One region of the Streptomyces sp. NPDC032472 genome, then DNA from elsewhere that is predicted to be linked to it. Evidence: riboswitches for the same ligand, from Rfam matches in the RefSeq annotation. Region 1 holds a riboswitch; each other region holds the start of a gene.
What was found. Region 1 has a riboswitch for thiamine pyrophosphate ahead of AB0F11_RS20885 (thiamine ABC transporter substrate-binding protein). Riboswitches for the same ligand answer to the same signal wherever they lie in the genome.

Region 1 (3,809 bases):
CCTCCTCCTGCCGCGGGTCGAGCTGGGCCCACAGCCCGCCGACCGTGCGGACGACGACCGCGTAGTTGAAGAAGACGTGGGCGAGGAGGATCGCCCAGACCGTGGTGTCCAGCCGGACGCCCCACAGCTCCTGGAGCAGCCCGCCCCGCCCGACCAGCGCCAGGAAGGCGGTCCCGACGACCACGGTCGGCAGCACGAACGGAACGGTGACCACGGCCCGCAGCAGCTGCTTGCCGCGGAAGTCGAACCGCGCGAAGGCGTACGCGCCGGGCAGTGCGATCAGCAGGGTCAGCGCGGTCGACGCGAGCGCCTGCCAGGTGGTGAACCACAGGACGTCGGCGATGTCGGGCCGGGAGAGCACCTCGCCGATGCGGCCGAGCTGCCAGCCCTCGTCGGTCTTGACGCCCCGGCCGACGATCGCGGCGACGGGACAGGCGAAGAACAGCCCGAAGAAGGCCAGCGGTACGGCCATCAGGGCGAGCCTGACGGCCGTACCGCGTGCGCCCTCGCGCGGCGCGGCTGCGCCTGCGCGGGGGCGACCTTCGCCTGCGTCTGCGCCTGCGCCTGCGGGGTCTACTTCACGACGATCGAGGACCACGTCTTGACCCACTGCTCACGGTTCTTGGCGATGGTCTCGGGAGCCACGTTCTCCGGCTTCTCGATGACCACGCCGTGCTTCGTGAACAGCTCCGGCAGCTTCGCGTCCTTGACCACCGGGTTCACGAACATCTGGAGCGGCATGTCCTCCTGGAACTTCTTGCCGATCAGGAAGTCGATCAGCGCCTTGCCGCCCTCCTCGTTCTTCGCGCCCTTGAGCAGGCCGGCGAACTCGATCTGGCGGAAGCAGGTGCCGGTGGACACGCCCGTGGGGGCCTCGGCCGGCTGCGGCTCGCCGTAGAGCACCTCGACCGGCGGGCTGGAGGCGTAGGAGACGACCAGCGGGCGGTCGCCCTTGGCCTTCTTGCCGCCCGCGGAGCCGGAGAAGCGCTCGTTGTAGGCCTGCTCCCAGCCGTCGACGACCTCGACGCCGTTGGCCTTCAGCTTGGTCCAGTAGTCCTTCCAGCCGTCTTCGCCGTACTTGCCGACGGTGGCGAGCAGGAAGCCGAGGCCGGGCGAGGAGGTCGCCGCGTTCTCGGTGACGAGCAGGCCCTTGTACTCGGGCTTGACCAGGTCGTCCAGCGTCTGCGGCGGGGCGAGCTTCTTGTCGGCGAAGTACGCCTTGTCGTAGTTGACGCAGATGTCGCCGGAGTCGACCGGGGTGACCCGGTGCTGCTTGTCGAGGACGTACTCGGGCTTGACCCCGTCCAGGCCCTTGGCCTCGTACGGCGTGAAGATGCCGTTGTCGAGGGCGCGGGAGAGCAGGGTGTTGTCCACGCCGAAGAACACGTCGCCGCGCGGCGAGCCCTTGGTGAGGATCTCCTGGTTGAGGGCGGCGCCCGCGTCCCCGGACTTGAGGACCTTCACGGTGTAGCCGCTCTGCTGCTCGAACTCCTTGAGGACCGTGTCGGTCACGTTGAAGGAGTCGTGCGAGACGAGCGTGATCGTCTTCTGCTTCGGCGACTCGCTCCCGCCGGCGGCCGGCTTGTCGTTGCCGCCGCCGCAGGCGCTGAGCGTGGTCACGCCGAGCGCGGTCGCGAGCACAGCGCCCGCGATCTTCCTGGTGGTGCTCACTGGTGGATTCCTCCTGGAGTGACCAGGAGAAGACGCGGCCCTGCCCGGCGCTGTCAGGAGCGGACGCCGGGCAGGGCGCAACAGCTTGAGTGATGACCGAACTTCCTACCCCGAATGACCGGGGCGAGGTTCAGAGGGTCTGCGGTGGACGGTGACCGCACTCTCAGCGCTGTGGCGCTCCCCTGTCGGAATATGCAAATAGGTACGGCCACAGACTACCCCGTGGCCGCACCCGGCCCTGCGGGAAACCGCAGGTAAGTGTGCAGGTCAGCGCGTCAGCACGGGTCCGTGCCGGTCAGCGCCGGTCAGGGCGCGCGTCAGCGCTCCGATGCGGCGAGCTGGCCGCAGGCGCCGTCGATCTCCTGGCCGCGCGTGTCGCGCACCGTCACCGGCACGCCGTGGCGGGCGATGGCCTCGACGAAGGCCCGCTCGTCCTCGGGGCGCGAGGCGGTCCACTTCGAGCCCGGCGTCGGGTTCAGCGGGATCAGGTTGACGTGGACGCGCTTGCCCTTGAGGAGCCGGCCGAGGAGGTCACCGCGCCAGGCCTGGTCGTTGATGTCGCGGATCAGGGCGTACTCGATGGAGACCCGGCGGCCGGACTTCTCGGCGTACTCCCAGGCCGCGTCGAGGACCTCGCGGACCTTCCAGCGGGTGTTCACCGGGACCAGGGTGTCGCGCAGCTCGTCGTCCGGCGCGTGCAGCGAGACGGCGAGGCGGCACTTGAAGCCCTCGTCGGCGAAGCGGTGGATGGCCGGGACCAGGCCGACGGTGGAGACGGTGATCCCGCGCTGCGACAGGCCGAGGCCGTCGGGCTCCGGGTCGGTCAGGCGGCGGATGGCGCCGACCACGCGGTTGTAGTTGGCCAGCGGCTCGCCCATGCCCATGAAGACGATGTTGGACAGGCGGGCCGGGCCGCCGGGGACCTCGCCGTCGCGCAGGGCGCGCATGCCGTCGACGATCTGGTGCACGATCTCGGCGGTGGACAGGTTCCGGTCCAGGCCGGCCTGGCCGGTGGCGCAGAACGGGCAGTTCATGCCGCAGCCGGCCTGCGAGGAGATGCACATGGTGACCCGGTCGGGGTAGCGCATCAGCACGGACTCCACGAGCGTGCCGTCGTGCAGCTTCCACAGGGTCTTGCGGGTGGTGTCGTCGTCGCAGGAGATGTGCCGGACGACCGACATCAGGTCCGGCAGCAGCTCCTGCTGGAGCTTCTCGCGGGAGCCGGCCGGGATGTCCGTCCACTCGGCCGGGTCGTGCGCGTAGCGCGCGAAGTAGTGCTGCGAGAGCTGCTTGGCCCGGAACGGCTTCTCGCCGATCGCGGCGACCGCCTCGCGGCGCTCGGCGGGCGTGAGGTCGGCCAGGTGCCGGGGCGGCTTCTTCGCCCCCTTGGGCGCGACGAAGGTGAGCTCTCCCGGAGCGGGGCGGGGTGCCATGATCGGTCCTTCCTCAGGGCGACGAGGTCCGACGACCTCCGTACGGGCGGAGGTGATGGCGGTGGCGCGTCCGCGCCGGAGACCTCACACGAAATGCATCCCCGCTATCACGGGGTGAAGGGCGCACCCCAGGTGGTGGTGCGCCCTTCAGGATAACCCGGTCGGCCCGGCCGGTGCCCTGGGCCGGCTCTCGCTCGGCGCCCGCCGGTGGTGTCAGCCGGTGCCGACGAAGAGGGCCAGCAGCAGCCACACCACCGGGGCGGTGGGCAGCAGGGAGTCGAGCCGGTCCATGATGCCGCCGTGGCCCGGCAGCAGCGTGCCCATGTCCTTGATGCCCAGGTCCCGCTTGATCATCGACTCGCCGAGGTCGCCGAGGGTGGCGCTGACGGCGACCGCGAGGCCGAGCAGCAGGCCCTGCCACCAGGCTCCGCCGTCGATGAGGAACTCCATGCACAGCGCGCCGGCGCCCATCGCGAAGGCGACCGCGCCGAAGAGCCCCTCGCGGGTCTTGCCGGGGCTGATGCGCGGGGCGAGCTTGTGCTTGCCGAAGCGCCAGCCCACCGCGTAGGCCCCGGTGTCGCTGACCACGGTCAGCAGCAGGAAGGTGACCACGCGCTGGGGGCCGTCGTCCGCGGTGAGCAGCATCGCGACGAAGGTGGCCAGGAAGGGCACGTAGAAGGCGGCGAAGACGCCCGCCGTGACGTC
Region 2 (3,809 bases), on a different contig from region 1:
GCTTCCTCGTTTCCGAGGAGCTCTCGTTCCGGATCCCGGTGGAGCTCCGGTACGACGCCCGTGACCCCTACGCGGTCCGCCTGACCTTCCACCTTCCCGGAGACGCGCCGGTGACCTGGGCGTTCGGCAGGGAGCTCCTCCTCGACGGCATCAACAAGCCGTGTGGGGACGGCGATGTGCACATCGCACCGACCTCCTCCGAGGAACTGTCCGATGTGCACATCCGGTTGCAGGTCGGCGGCGACCGGGCCCTGTTCCGGGCCGGCGCGGCCCCGCTCGTCGCCTTCCTCGACCGTACCGACCGGCTCGTTCCGCTCGGCCAGGAGCGCAGCCTCGGCGACTTCGAGGGGAGCCTCGACGAGGCGCTCGACCGGATCCTGGCCGAGGCGCGGCAGAACGAGCAGAACGCGGGCTGAGCAGGATCAGCGCTTGCGCCGCCGCCGGCCCCGCCCGCCGCGCGCCGGACCGGCTGGGGCCGGGACGCCGGGCCGGTCGGCGGAGACCACCAGCGCCGCCAGTACCGTCGTCACCGGCACGGAGGCCACCAGTCCGATCGAGCCCACGAGGGTCCGGACGATCTCCTCCGCGACCAGCTCGCTGTTGGCCACCGAGCCCATGCTGCTGTTCGCGATCGAGAACAGCAGCAGCAGGGGCAGCGCCGCGCCGGCGTAGGCCAGCACCAGCGTGTTGACGACCGAGGCGATGTGGTCGCGGCCGATGCGGATGGCAGCCCGGTACAGGGCGCGCGGCCCCATCGACGGGTCCGCCTGGTGCAGTTCCCAGACCGCCGAGGTCTGGGTGACCGTCACGTCGTCGAGCACGCCGAGCGATCCGATGATGACGCCGGCAAGCAGCAGGCCGCTCATGTCGATGCCCGGGTAGAGCCCGTGGATCAGCCCCGTGTTGTCGTCGGTGTTGCCGCTGAGGAACGCCCAGTCGATGAACAGCGAGCCCAGCAGCCCGATCAGCAGCAGCGAGACGAGCGTGCCGAGCACAGCGACCGAGGTCCGGGCGGTCAGCCCGTGGCACATGTAGAGCGCGATCAGCATGATGGCGCTCGCCCCGATGACCGCGACGACCAGCGGGTTCGAGCCCTGCAGGATCGCCGGCAGGATGAACAGGGTCAGCACGACGAAGCTGACGGCCAGGGCGATCAGCGCGAACATGCCGCGCATCCGCCCGACGACGACCACCGCCACCGCGAACAGGCCGGCGAGCAGCGCCAGCGGCAGCTTGCGGTTCACGTCGATCACGGAGTACTGCAGGTCCCGGGGCGCGTCCGGTGCGTACGCGACGACGACCTCCTGGCCGTTGGCCAGCTGCCGCGGGGCGCCCGGCTGGACGATCTCGAAGAAGGTGCGCCCCTTGTCCGGTCCGGTGCCGACTTCGATCGTCGCCTTCTTGCACTCGCCCGTCTGCGAAGCCACCGCCTCGCGGCCCTCCGGGGTCGCGGTGCTGCCCGTGGGCGGCACCTGAGAGGCGTTCACCGATTTGCAGTCGACGTGTTCGAGGGCGACGACCTTGCCCTGCTGGGTCTGGCGGTCGAACCCCACGCCGGAGCGCTCGTGGGACGGGGCGCCGCCCGGCCAGAGCACCGCCATGCCGATGAAGACGGCGGCGGCGAAGGGGATCAGGACGGCCGCGATGACTTTGCGCAGGTGCATCGAGACGGGCGCCGCCGGCCCGTGGCCGTGGCTGTGACCGTGCGCATGGCCGTGGCCGTGGCCGTGGCCGTGGCCGTTCCCGTTTCCGTGCCCGGTTCCGGGCACGTGGTCATGACCACCGGCACGGCCGTGGTCAGGGGGCTCGGAGGGCTTGAAGGGAAGATGCGGCGAGGACGTCACCGACCGATCATCGCAAGAGATGAGGGGCGCCCACTGTTCAGCACGCCACAGATAACGCTAGCGTGGGGGCACCTTTGCACAACGCGGGAGCTCGGAGCACCGGGCTGAGAGGACGCTGATCACCGTACGCGCGCACGGCACGCGTAGGGAAGAGGCTGCGTCGACCGCCGAACCTGTTACCGGGTAATGCCGGCGTAGGGAGATCAGGTCTCATGACCATTCAGGACGCACGCACGCCTGCCGTCGGCCAGGACGCCGACGGCCGGACCGAGCGCCAGCCGGGCTGGCACAAGGGCTACGTGGCGGGCTCCCGCCCCGACATCCGGGTGCCGGTTCGCCAGGTCCACCTCACCAACGGCAAGGACGTGACGCTCTACGACACGTCCGGGCCGTACACCGACCCGCAGATCGAGACCGACGTGCGCCGCGGCCTGCCGCCGCTGCGCGAGAACTGGATCATCGGCCGCGGCGACACCGAGGAGTACGCGGGCCGCCCCGTGCGCCCCGAGGACGACGGCATCAAGCACACCTCGCCGCGCGGTGGCCTCAAGAACCTCGACGCGGTCTTCCCCGGCCGCCCGCGCCTGCCGCGCCGCGGCCGCGACGGCCAGGCCGTCACTCAGCTCGCGTACGCCCGCCGCGGTGAGATCACCCCGGAGATGGAGTACGTCGCGATCCGCGAGAACGTCTCCCCCGAGGTCGTCCGCGAGGAGATCGCCGCAGGCCGCGCGGTGCTGCCGGCCAATGTGAACCACCCGGAGATCGAGCCGATGATCATCGGCAAGAAGTTCCTGGTGAAGGTCAACGCCAACATCGGCAACTCCGCCGTCACCTCCTCCATCGAGGAGGAGGTGGAGAAGATGACCTGGGCCACCCGCTGGGGCGCCGACACGGTCATGGACCTCTCCACCGGCCGCAACATCCACACCACCCGCGAGTGGGTGCTGCGCAACTCCCCCGTGCCCATCGGCACCGTGCCGCTCTACCAGGCGCTGGAGAAGGTCGACGGCAAGGCCGAGGAGCTGACCTGGGAGATCTACAAGGACACGGTCATCGAGCAGGCCGAGCAGGGCGTCGACTACATGACGGTCCACGCCGGCGTGCTGCTGCCGTACGTGCCGCTGACCGCCCGCCGCAAGACGGGCATCGTCTCGCGCGGCGGCTCGATCATGGCCGCCTGGTGCCTGGCGCACCACAAGGAGAACTTCCTCTACACGAACTTCGAGGAGCTCTGCGAGATCCTCGCGACATACGACGTGACGTACTCGCTGGGTGACGGCCTGCGCCCCGGTTCGATCGCGGACGCCAACGACGCGGCGCAGTTCGCCGAGCTGAAGACGCTGGGCGAGCTGAACACGATCGCCAAGCGGCACAACGTCCAGACGATGATCGAGGGCCCGGGCCACGTCCCGATGCACAAGATCAAGGAGAACATCGACCTCCAGCAGGAGATCTGCGAGGAGGCCCCGTTCTACACGCTGGGCCCGCTCACCACGGACGTCGCCCCGGCGTACGACCACATCACCTCCGGCATCGGCGCCGCGATGATCGCCTGGTGGGGCACCGCGATGCTCTGCTACGTGACGCCCAAGGAGCACCTGGGCCTGCCCAACCGCGACGACGTGAAGACCGGCGTCATCACGTACAAGATCGCGGCCCACGCGGCGGACCTGGCCAAGGGCCACCCGGGCGCCCAGGAGTGGGACGACGCCCTGTCGGACGCGCGGTTCGAGTTCCGCTGGGAGGACCAGTTCAACCTGGCCCTCGACCCGGACACGGCCCGCGAGTTCCACGACGAGACCCTCCCGGCCGAGCCGGCGAAGACCGCGCACTTCTGCTCCATGTGCGGTCCGAAGTTCTGCTCGATGAAGATCTCCCAGGACATCCGCCGCGAGCACGGCGGCGACCTGAAGGCCGAGGAGATCGAGGCGGGCATGGCGGAGAAGTCCGCCGAGTTCGCTGCGA
Region 3 (3,809 bases), on a different contig from region 1:
TGGACGCGGCGGTATCCACCACCGCCCTGCACTACCTGAGCGAGGACGCCCTGCGTCGGGTCTACCGGGACCTGGCCGAACGGCTGCGCCCGAGCGGCGTACTTGTCAACGGCGACCACATCGCCCCCGACTCCGCCCGGATCAGCGCCCTCGCGGCAGACATCGGCCGCCGCCACTCCGAGCGGAACCTGGCCTTCACCCACGAGGACTGGGCGTCGTGGTGGTCGGGGGCGGCCGAGGACCCGGAACTGGCCGCGCTCCTGCCCCACGCGGACTCCCCCGGCCACCCGGCGTGCTCCTCCGCCGACCTCCCGGTCGCCGCCCACACGGCCCTGCTCCACGAGGCGGGCTTCACCCACGTCGGCACGGTCTGGCAGCACGGCACCAGCCGGGTGCTGGCGGCCCTGCGCTGAGCAGGGCCGGGCGGGCCGGGGCGGGCCGGGCCGCCCCGGTCATTCCACGACGACCTCCACGGAGGCCACCGGGTTGCAGCCGTAGCCGTGGGCGTTCCAGGGCGCACGGGGCGGCTGGGTGTGCCCGGCCTCGTCGGTGGCGCGGGCCAGCAGCCGGTACCGCCCGGCCCGCCGGGGCGCCGTCCACGGATGGGTCCACTCCTGCCAGCCGTACGGCCCGAGCGCCGGTTCGAGCCGGGCCTCCTCCCACGGGGGGGCACCGCCGGCGCCCTCGCCCTCGCCCTCGCCCTCGCCCTCGCCCTCGACCCGTACCTCGACGCGGCGGACCGCCACACCGCCGCCGGACCAGGCCCGCCCCCGTACGAGGGTCTGCGCACCGCACCGCAGCACCGAGCCGGGCGCCGGCGCGGTGACGAGGGACTTGACCCGGACCGTGGTCACGGGCCCCTCGGGGGTGCCGCGGGAGGCCGTGTAGACGTACTCCTCCGTCTGGAAGGGCCCGGTGAAGGGCTCCGTGACGGCCCGGGCCCCGACGAGCCACTTCACGTCGGCGACCGCGTACCGGCCGGGGACCACGAGGCGGACGGGCGCCCCGTGCTCGGGCGCCAGCGGCTCCCCGTTCATGCGGGTGGCGAGGAGGGTGTCGGGGTGCAGGGCCGCGGCGAGCGGGAGGCTGCGCTCGAAGGCGGTGCGGCGGCCGTGCACCGTACCGGAGTCGGCCCCGCAGAAGACGATCTCCACGGCGGCTGCGTCGATCCGGGCCCGGGCGGCGAGGGAGCCGAACGGCACCCCGGAGAAGTGTGCGCACCCGACCGCACCCTGGCCCCAGGGCAGGCCCGTGGGGCGGGGCCGCATCAGGCTGCGGCCGTTGCCCGCGCATTCCAGGACGACGTCGAGCTCCCGGTGGGGCATCGCGCACAGCTCCGCGTAGCCCACGTCGAGGGGCGCGGCCACGGCTCCGCCGATCCGCACGCGCCACCGGCCGGGGTCCGCCTCCGGGATGCCGAAGTGGTCGCGTACGAAGAAGGCCTCCACAGGAGTGACCGGCTCGGCCAGCGCCGCCCAGGGCGTCTGGGCGTTGTACGGGTCGGCGGTCACCGGCTCGGGCGCCCAGGCGGTGGCGCCGGAGCCGCGCGGCAGCGGCGATGCGGCCACGGCCGACACCTCCCGTCGGATCGTCGGACAAGCCGGCCGGCAGGGCGTGGCGTGGAGGGGAGTGCTGCTGCCCAGTCTAGGGCCCGGAAACCGCGAAAAAGACAATTAAAAACAAACAGGGCATCCCCCCTATTCCTCCCGGCGACGTGGGACTACTCTGTAGATAGGCCTACGAGGCGAGCGAGGGAGTTCGACCGGAGTAGCCGATTTCCGCGGAAGGTGTTCGTGTCCGCTGGGACCGACGTCGACGGTCGGGCTGAGAGGCCTGAAGGTCGGGACGACCCGAAGGCGACCTCCATCACCTGATCCGGACCATGCCGGCGCAGGGAGCCCGCTTCGTAGGTCGTTTTCATGCCCCCTCTGCCCTCCGGGCCGGCCGCGAGCGCCGCGGCGCCCGCGGCGAGGATCGCGGCGAAGGTACGGGCGATGACGGGCTTGGCGACGACCCGGGTGAAGGCCGCACCGAACGGGAGACGGACCTCGAACGTGGTCGTCCACACCACCTCCGCACCCCCGGGAACCTCCGTGAAGGTCATGCGGCCGAGCTCGTGCCGCGAGGGCGGGAAACTGCGCTCGACCGTGTAGTCGAAGCCGTGCGGCGCGCGGTACGCCGTGATCCGCTCCCGGAACCACCCGAAGGTCTCCATCTGCATCCCTTCCTGCCGAGCGGCGGCACGGGCACCCTCGGCGCCCGCGCCCATCACCCACAGGACGAGGGGCCCTCGCGGAACGTGACACCCGCCCCTTGTGTCGGCCGTCACGGCCGGGCCGCCCGAGCAACCATGGCTGTAGGGCATCCGTGGGCCGGACGCGAGGAGGAACACCATGATCGTGGACTGCGCGCACTACCGCGACGGGCGCCGCCAGCAAGAGGGCCCGATGTCGCTGGACCGGGCGGCCGCATGCTGCGAACAGGGCGGATTCGTCTGGCTGGGCCTCTTCGAACCCCGCCCGGAGGAGATGGACAAGGTCCGCGAGAGCTTCGGCCTGCACGAACTCGCCGTCGAGGACGCGCGGACCTTCCACCTGCGGCCGAAGGCCGAGCAGTACGAGGACGGCACCGAGCTGATCATCCTGCGCACCGCGCGCTACGACGACGAGCGCGAGGAGATCGACACCGGCGAGATCAGCGTCTTCCTCTCCGAACACTTCGTGATCACGGTGCGCCAGGGCATCGCCAGCGAGCTGCACGGGGCCCGCAGCCGGCTCGAACGGCGTCCCGAGCTGCTGCGCACGGGCAGCGCCTCGACCCTGTGGGCCATCCTCGACCAGGTCGTCGACAGCTACGCCCCGGTCGTCGCAGAACTCGACCGCGACATCGAGCAGATCGAGGCCACGGTCTTCTCCGGAGCGGTCGCCCCGACCGAACGCATCTACTTCCTGCGGCGCGAGGCCACCGACTTCTACCGCGCCGTGCACCCGCTGCTCGCGGTGCTCTCCCGCCTGCTCAAGCCGGGCAGGTCACCGGCCGAGCTGCTGCCGTACTTCCACAACGTGCACGACCACCTGCTGCTGGTGAACGAGGAGGTGGCTGCCCAGCGCGACCTGCTGGCCACCGTCCTGGAAGCGAACATCGCGGTGATCTCCGTCGAACAGAACAAGATCAACCTGCGGCAGAGCGCCACGATGGAACAGCTCACGATCCTCGCGACCGTCTTCCTGCCGCTGTCCTTCGTGGTCGGCTTCTTCGGCCAGAACTTCTCCTGGCTGGTCTCCCGGATCAGCGGCTTCCCCGCATTCCTCACCCTCACGGTCCTCGGCCTGCTGGTGCCATGCCTGGCCCTCTACATCTGGCTCCACCGCCGTCACCACCCCCCGATCCCCCACCCGAACCTCCCCACCCCCCTCCACGACGGACACCGGTAGCGCCGGTCGAGATGACAGGGAAGGCGACCGTGCGAGCACCCGGCCCAGGCGCGCCCCCGCCGCCTAGGAAGTGAGCTGCTGCGACCGCTCGGTCCGGGCGGTCAACAGCCGGCGCAGCAGCCGGGTGAGCGGCCGCTCCGCCAGGCGGTGCAGCAGCCAGGCGATCAGCACGACGCTTGCGATCACGCCGAGCAGGGTCGGCCATGCGCCCCACTGTTCGTTCCAGCGCCAGATGACCCGTACGCCCAGCGACTGGTGGACGAGGTAGAGCGGGTAGGAGATCGCGCCTGCGACGGGCAGCCAGCGCCACTGGATCCGGTCGAGCTTGCCGAGTGCGATCAGGCCCATCAGCAGGTACATCACGGTGATCGCGGT
Region 4 (3,809 bases), on a different contig from region 1:
TGCACCGGGGTGCCGGGCAGGGTCGGGTCCGCGGTGAAGAGCCACTCCAGCATCTCCTCGTCGGAGAAGCCGTCGTCGCGCAGGACGGTCAGCAGGCCGGGCAGGCCCTTGACCAGCTTGTCGCCCGCGATGAAGGCGGCGGGCACCTGGAGGGCGCGGTTCTCACCGCGGCGTACGGCGATCAGCTGACCTTCCTTGACCAGCTGGCGGACCCGGGTCACTTCGATGTCGAGCATCTCGGCGATGTCGGGGAGGTACAGCCAGTCGGGGACAAGGGCATCGATCTTTGCGTCAATCTCGGTCACGGCACAAGCCTGCCACCTCCCACCCCCGCCCGGCACCCAAGCCACCCCATCCGTGGCCCCGCCCCGGACCCATCCGGCCCCGACCCACACCGGCCCGCCCCGCACCGGGCCGGGGCCCACCGGCTCCCGGGCCGCGCGCCCGGCCCGTCCAGCCCCCGGCTCCGCCGCCACCCACCCCGGCCATCGAAAAGCCGGGGTCCGGCAACTCCAGCCCCGTCGGCGATCGAGGCGCGGGGGGCCGGGGGGCGAGGGCCGCTAGGCGGTGGCGGACTTTATGGGGGTGGACGGGTCGGACAGTTTGGCCGGGTCCATCTGGGCGCCCGTTTCGATCAGGCGGCGGGCCTGGGCGAGGTCCCGCGGCCGGCCCACCGCGAGGATCGCGACCAGGGAGCCGGCCCGCAGCCAGCACACCGTCCAGGCGGACTCTCCCGGGTCCCCCCGCCACAGCAGGGTGTCCGCACCGGCGTGGTGGCCGGCGTACTGGACGAAGCGGCCGAACTGCTCGGACCAGAAGTACGGCACCGGGTCGTAGACCTCCAGCGGCCCCGGCCCCCCGCCGGCCAGGATGTTCGCCGCGACGACCCGCGGCCCCTGCAGCGCGTTGTCCCAGTGGTGCACCAGCAGCCGCGCCCCGTACCGCCCGGACGGGAAGGACGCGCAGTCGCCGACCGCGTACACCCCCGGCAGGGACGTCCGCAGGTGGGCGTCGGCCGTGACCGAGCCGTCCGGCCCGAGCTCGACGCCCGAGCCGGCCAGCCACCGCGTCGCGGGCCGCGCCCCGATGCCGACGACCACGGCCCCGGCCGGCAGCTCGCGGCCGTCCGCGAGCAGGACCCGCCCGGACTCGACCGAGGCCACCTTGGCCGAGGTCAGCAGGGCCGCGCCCACCTCCTCGTACCAGGCGGCCATGGGCGCCGCGACCTCGGCCGGGAGGGCACCCGCCAGCACCCGGTCCGCCGCCTCGACCACGGTCACCGCGCAGCCCGCCTCCCGCGCCGCGGTGGCGAACTCCGCGCCGATCCACCCCGCGCCGACGACCACCGTCGCCGGGGACTGCGCCAGCACCGGCCGCAGCCGCGCCGCGTCGTCCAGGGTGCGCAGCAGGTGGACGCCGGGGACCCCCTCCGCACCCGGGAGGGTCAGCGGCTCGGCCCCGGTCGCCAGCACGAGGACCCCGTACGGGACCGGCCCGGCCTCGGTGTCCAGCTCGCGGTCGGCGGCCCGCAGCCCGGTGACCTCCACTCCGAGCCGCAGCTCGATGCCGAGGCCCTCGAAGTCCACGTCGAAGGCGGAGTGCTCGGCCTTGCCGAGGAGCACCGCCTTGGACAGCGGGGGCCGGTCGTACGGCTGGTGGGGTTCGGCGCCCAGCAGGGTCACGGGGCCGGTCCACCCCTGCTCGCGGAGGGCGACCGCGGTCTGCACTCCGGCCATTCCGGCGCCGACGATGACGACGCCGTTCTCAGTCTCTTCCGTCTGCTCGCTCACATCCCCCAGCGTAGTCAACTGACGATCAGTCAGGAATCCGGCACCGCCGGGCACGGCCCCCCGCCCGGCATCCGGCACACTCCCCCTCCGCCGAGGCGAGCGGCTAGGGTGGCCATCGTTACCCATCGCGGGAGTCCGGACGTACCGGGCTGAGAGGGAGGCTGACCGGCCTCCGACCGTACGAACCTGATCCGGGTCATGCCGGCGAAGGGAGGGGCTGGAAGCCCATGCATTCATCCCGGAAGGGATCCGACGTCCTCGTCATCGGGGGCGGGATCATCGGCCTGGTCACCGCCTGGCGGGCGGCCCGCCGCGGGCTGCGCACCGCGCTCGCGGACCCCGCACCCGGCGGCGGCGCCGCCCGGGTCGCGGCGGGCATGCTCGCCGCGGTCACCGAGCTGCACTACGGCGAGGAGACCCTGCTCGGCCTCAACCTCGCCTCCGCCGCCCGCTACCCCGAGTTCGCCGCCGAGCTGGCCGACGCCAGCGGCGGCCTGGACATCGGCTACCGCGCCTGCGGCACCCTCGCCGTGGCCCTCGACGCCGACGACCGGCTCCACCTGCGCGAACTGCACGCCCTGCAGCGCCGCTGCGGCCTGGAGTCCGAGTGGCTCACCGGCCGCGAGTGCCGCCGGCTGGAGCCGATGCTCGCCCCGGGCGTGCGCGGCGGGCTGCGCGTGGACGGCGACCACCAGGTCGACCCGCGCCGGCTGGCCGCCGCCCTGCTGGCCGCCTGCGAGAACGCCGGCGTGGAGATCCACCGGGCGAGCGCCGGGCGGCTGCTGGTCGCCGCCGACCGGGCCGTCGGCGCGGCCCTCGACGACGGCACCGAGCTGTACGCGGACCAGGTGGTGCTGGCCGCGGGCTCGCTCAGCGGCCGGCTGGCCGGCGTACCGGACGAGGCGCTGCCGCCCGTCCGGCCGGTGAAGGGGCAGGTGCTGCGCCTGACCGTGCCGGCGGCGTACGCGCCGTTCCTGTCGCGGACGGTACGGGCGGTCGTGCGCGGCAGCCACGTGTACCTGGTGCCGCGGGAGAACGGCGAGCTCGTCGTCGGCGCCACCAGCGAGGAACTCGGCTGGGACACCACGGTCACCGCCGGCGGGGTGTACGAACTGCTGCGCGACGCCCACGAATTGGTGCCCGGGATCACCGAACTCCCGCTGACCGAGACCCTGGCGGGCCTGCGGCCCGGCTCCCCGGACAACGCCCCGCTGCTCGGGCCGACCGTACTGGCCGGGCTGCACCTGGCCACCGGGCACTACCGCAACGGGGTGCTGCTGACCCCGCTCACCGGCGACGCGCTCGCCGACCTGCTGACCACGGGCGCGCTGCCGGAGATCGCCCTCCCGTTCAGCCCGCTCCGCTTCTCCGCTGCACGTCAGGAGTCGTACGCATGACCATCTCCGTCAACGGCGAGCCGCGGGAGATCGCGGCCGGGACCACGCTCGCGTCGGTGGTCGCCACCCTCACCACGGCGCCGTCCGGCGTCGCGGCCGCCCTCAACGAGACCGTGGTGCCGCGCGGGCAGTGGCCGCTGACCGCGGTCGGCGAGGGCGACCGGATCGAGATCCTCACCGCGGTCCAGGGAGGCTGAGCACGATGGCCGACGACACCTTCGAACTGGGCGGCCGGAACTTCTCCTCCCGCCTGATCATGGGCACCGGCGGGGCGCCGAGCCTGGAGGTACTGGAGCACGCCCTGATCGCCTCCGGGACCGAGCTGACCACGGTCGCGATGCGGCGTCTCGACCCGACCGTGCAGGGCTCGGTGCTCTCCCTGCTGACCCGGCTCGGGATCGCGGTCCTGCCGAACACCGCCGGCTGCTACACGGCCGGCGAGGCCGTGCTGACGGCCCGGCTGGCGCGGGAGGCGCTCGGCACGGACTGGATCAAGCTGGAGGTCATCGCGGACGAGCGGACGCTGCTCCCGGACGGGGAGGAGCTGCTGGACGCCGCGGAGACGCTGGTGGACGACGGGTTCACGGTGCTGCCGTACACGAACGACGATCCGGTGCTCGCG

Region 2: it holds a riboswitch for thiamine pyrophosphate, as region 1 does, so the genes downstream of both, thiC (phosphomethylpyrimidine synthase ThiC) here and AB0F11_RS20885 (thiamine ABC transporter substrate-binding protein) in region 1, are expected to answer to the same signal.
Region 3: it holds a riboswitch for thiamine pyrophosphate, as region 1 does, so the genes downstream of both, AB0F11_RS17265 (CorA family divalent cation transporter) here and AB0F11_RS20885 (thiamine ABC transporter substrate-binding protein) in region 1, are expected to answer to the same signal.
Region 4: it holds a riboswitch for thiamine pyrophosphate, as region 1 does, so the genes downstream of both, thiO (glycine oxidase ThiO) here and AB0F11_RS20885 (thiamine ABC transporter substrate-binding protein) in region 1, are expected to answer to the same signal.

The regions. Positions count from the first base shown of each region.
Region 1 covers NZ_JBEZVK010000029.1:39,145-42,953, reverse strand. Annotated here, with positions in the region: gene AB0F11_RS20890 (iron ABC transporter permease) at 1-472, opposite strand, end outside; gene AB0F11_RS20885 (thiamine ABC transporter substrate-binding protein) at 574-1,671, opposite strand; TPP riboswitch at 1,756-1,865, opposite strand; gene rlmN (23S rRNA (adenine(2503)-C(2))-methyltransferase RlmN) at 1,989-3,104, opposite strand; gene AB0F11_RS20875 (phosphatidate cytidylyltransferase) at 3,318-3,809, opposite strand, start outside.
Region 2 covers NZ_JBEZVK010000008.1:152,908-156,716, forward strand. Annotated here, with positions in the region: gene AB0F11_RS07675 (SsgA family sporulation/cell division regulator) at 1-416, shown strand, start outside; gene AB0F11_RS07680 (YibE/F family protein) at 423-1,769, opposite strand; TPP riboswitch at 1,918-2,062, shown strand; gene thiC (phosphomethylpyrimidine synthase ThiC) at 2,057-3,809, shown strand, end outside.
Region 3 covers NZ_JBEZVK010000022.1:52,799-56,607, forward strand. Annotated here, with positions in the region: gene AB0F11_RS17250 (class I SAM-dependent methyltransferase) at 1-413, shown strand, start outside; gene AB0F11_RS17255 (molybdopterin-dependent oxidoreductase) at 453-1,568, opposite strand; TPP riboswitch at 1,741-1,914, shown strand; partial or broken gene AB0F11_RS17260 (SRPBCC family protein) at 1,955-2,395, opposite strand; gene AB0F11_RS17265 (CorA family divalent cation transporter) at 2,394-3,434, shown strand; gene AB0F11_RS17270 (acyltransferase) at 3,498-3,809, opposite strand, start outside.
Region 4 covers NZ_JBEZVK010000025.1:69,402-73,210, reverse strand. Annotated here, with positions in the region: gene AB0F11_RS18980 (Rv2175c family DNA-binding protein) at 1-305, opposite strand, end outside; gene AB0F11_RS18975 (FAD-dependent oxidoreductase) at 561-1,736, opposite strand; TPP riboswitch at 1,908-2,020, shown strand; gene thiO (glycine oxidase ThiO) at 2,018-3,187, shown strand; gene thiS (sulfur carrier protein ThiS) at 3,184-3,384, shown strand; gene AB0F11_RS18960 (thiazole synthase) at 3,390-3,809, shown strand, end outside.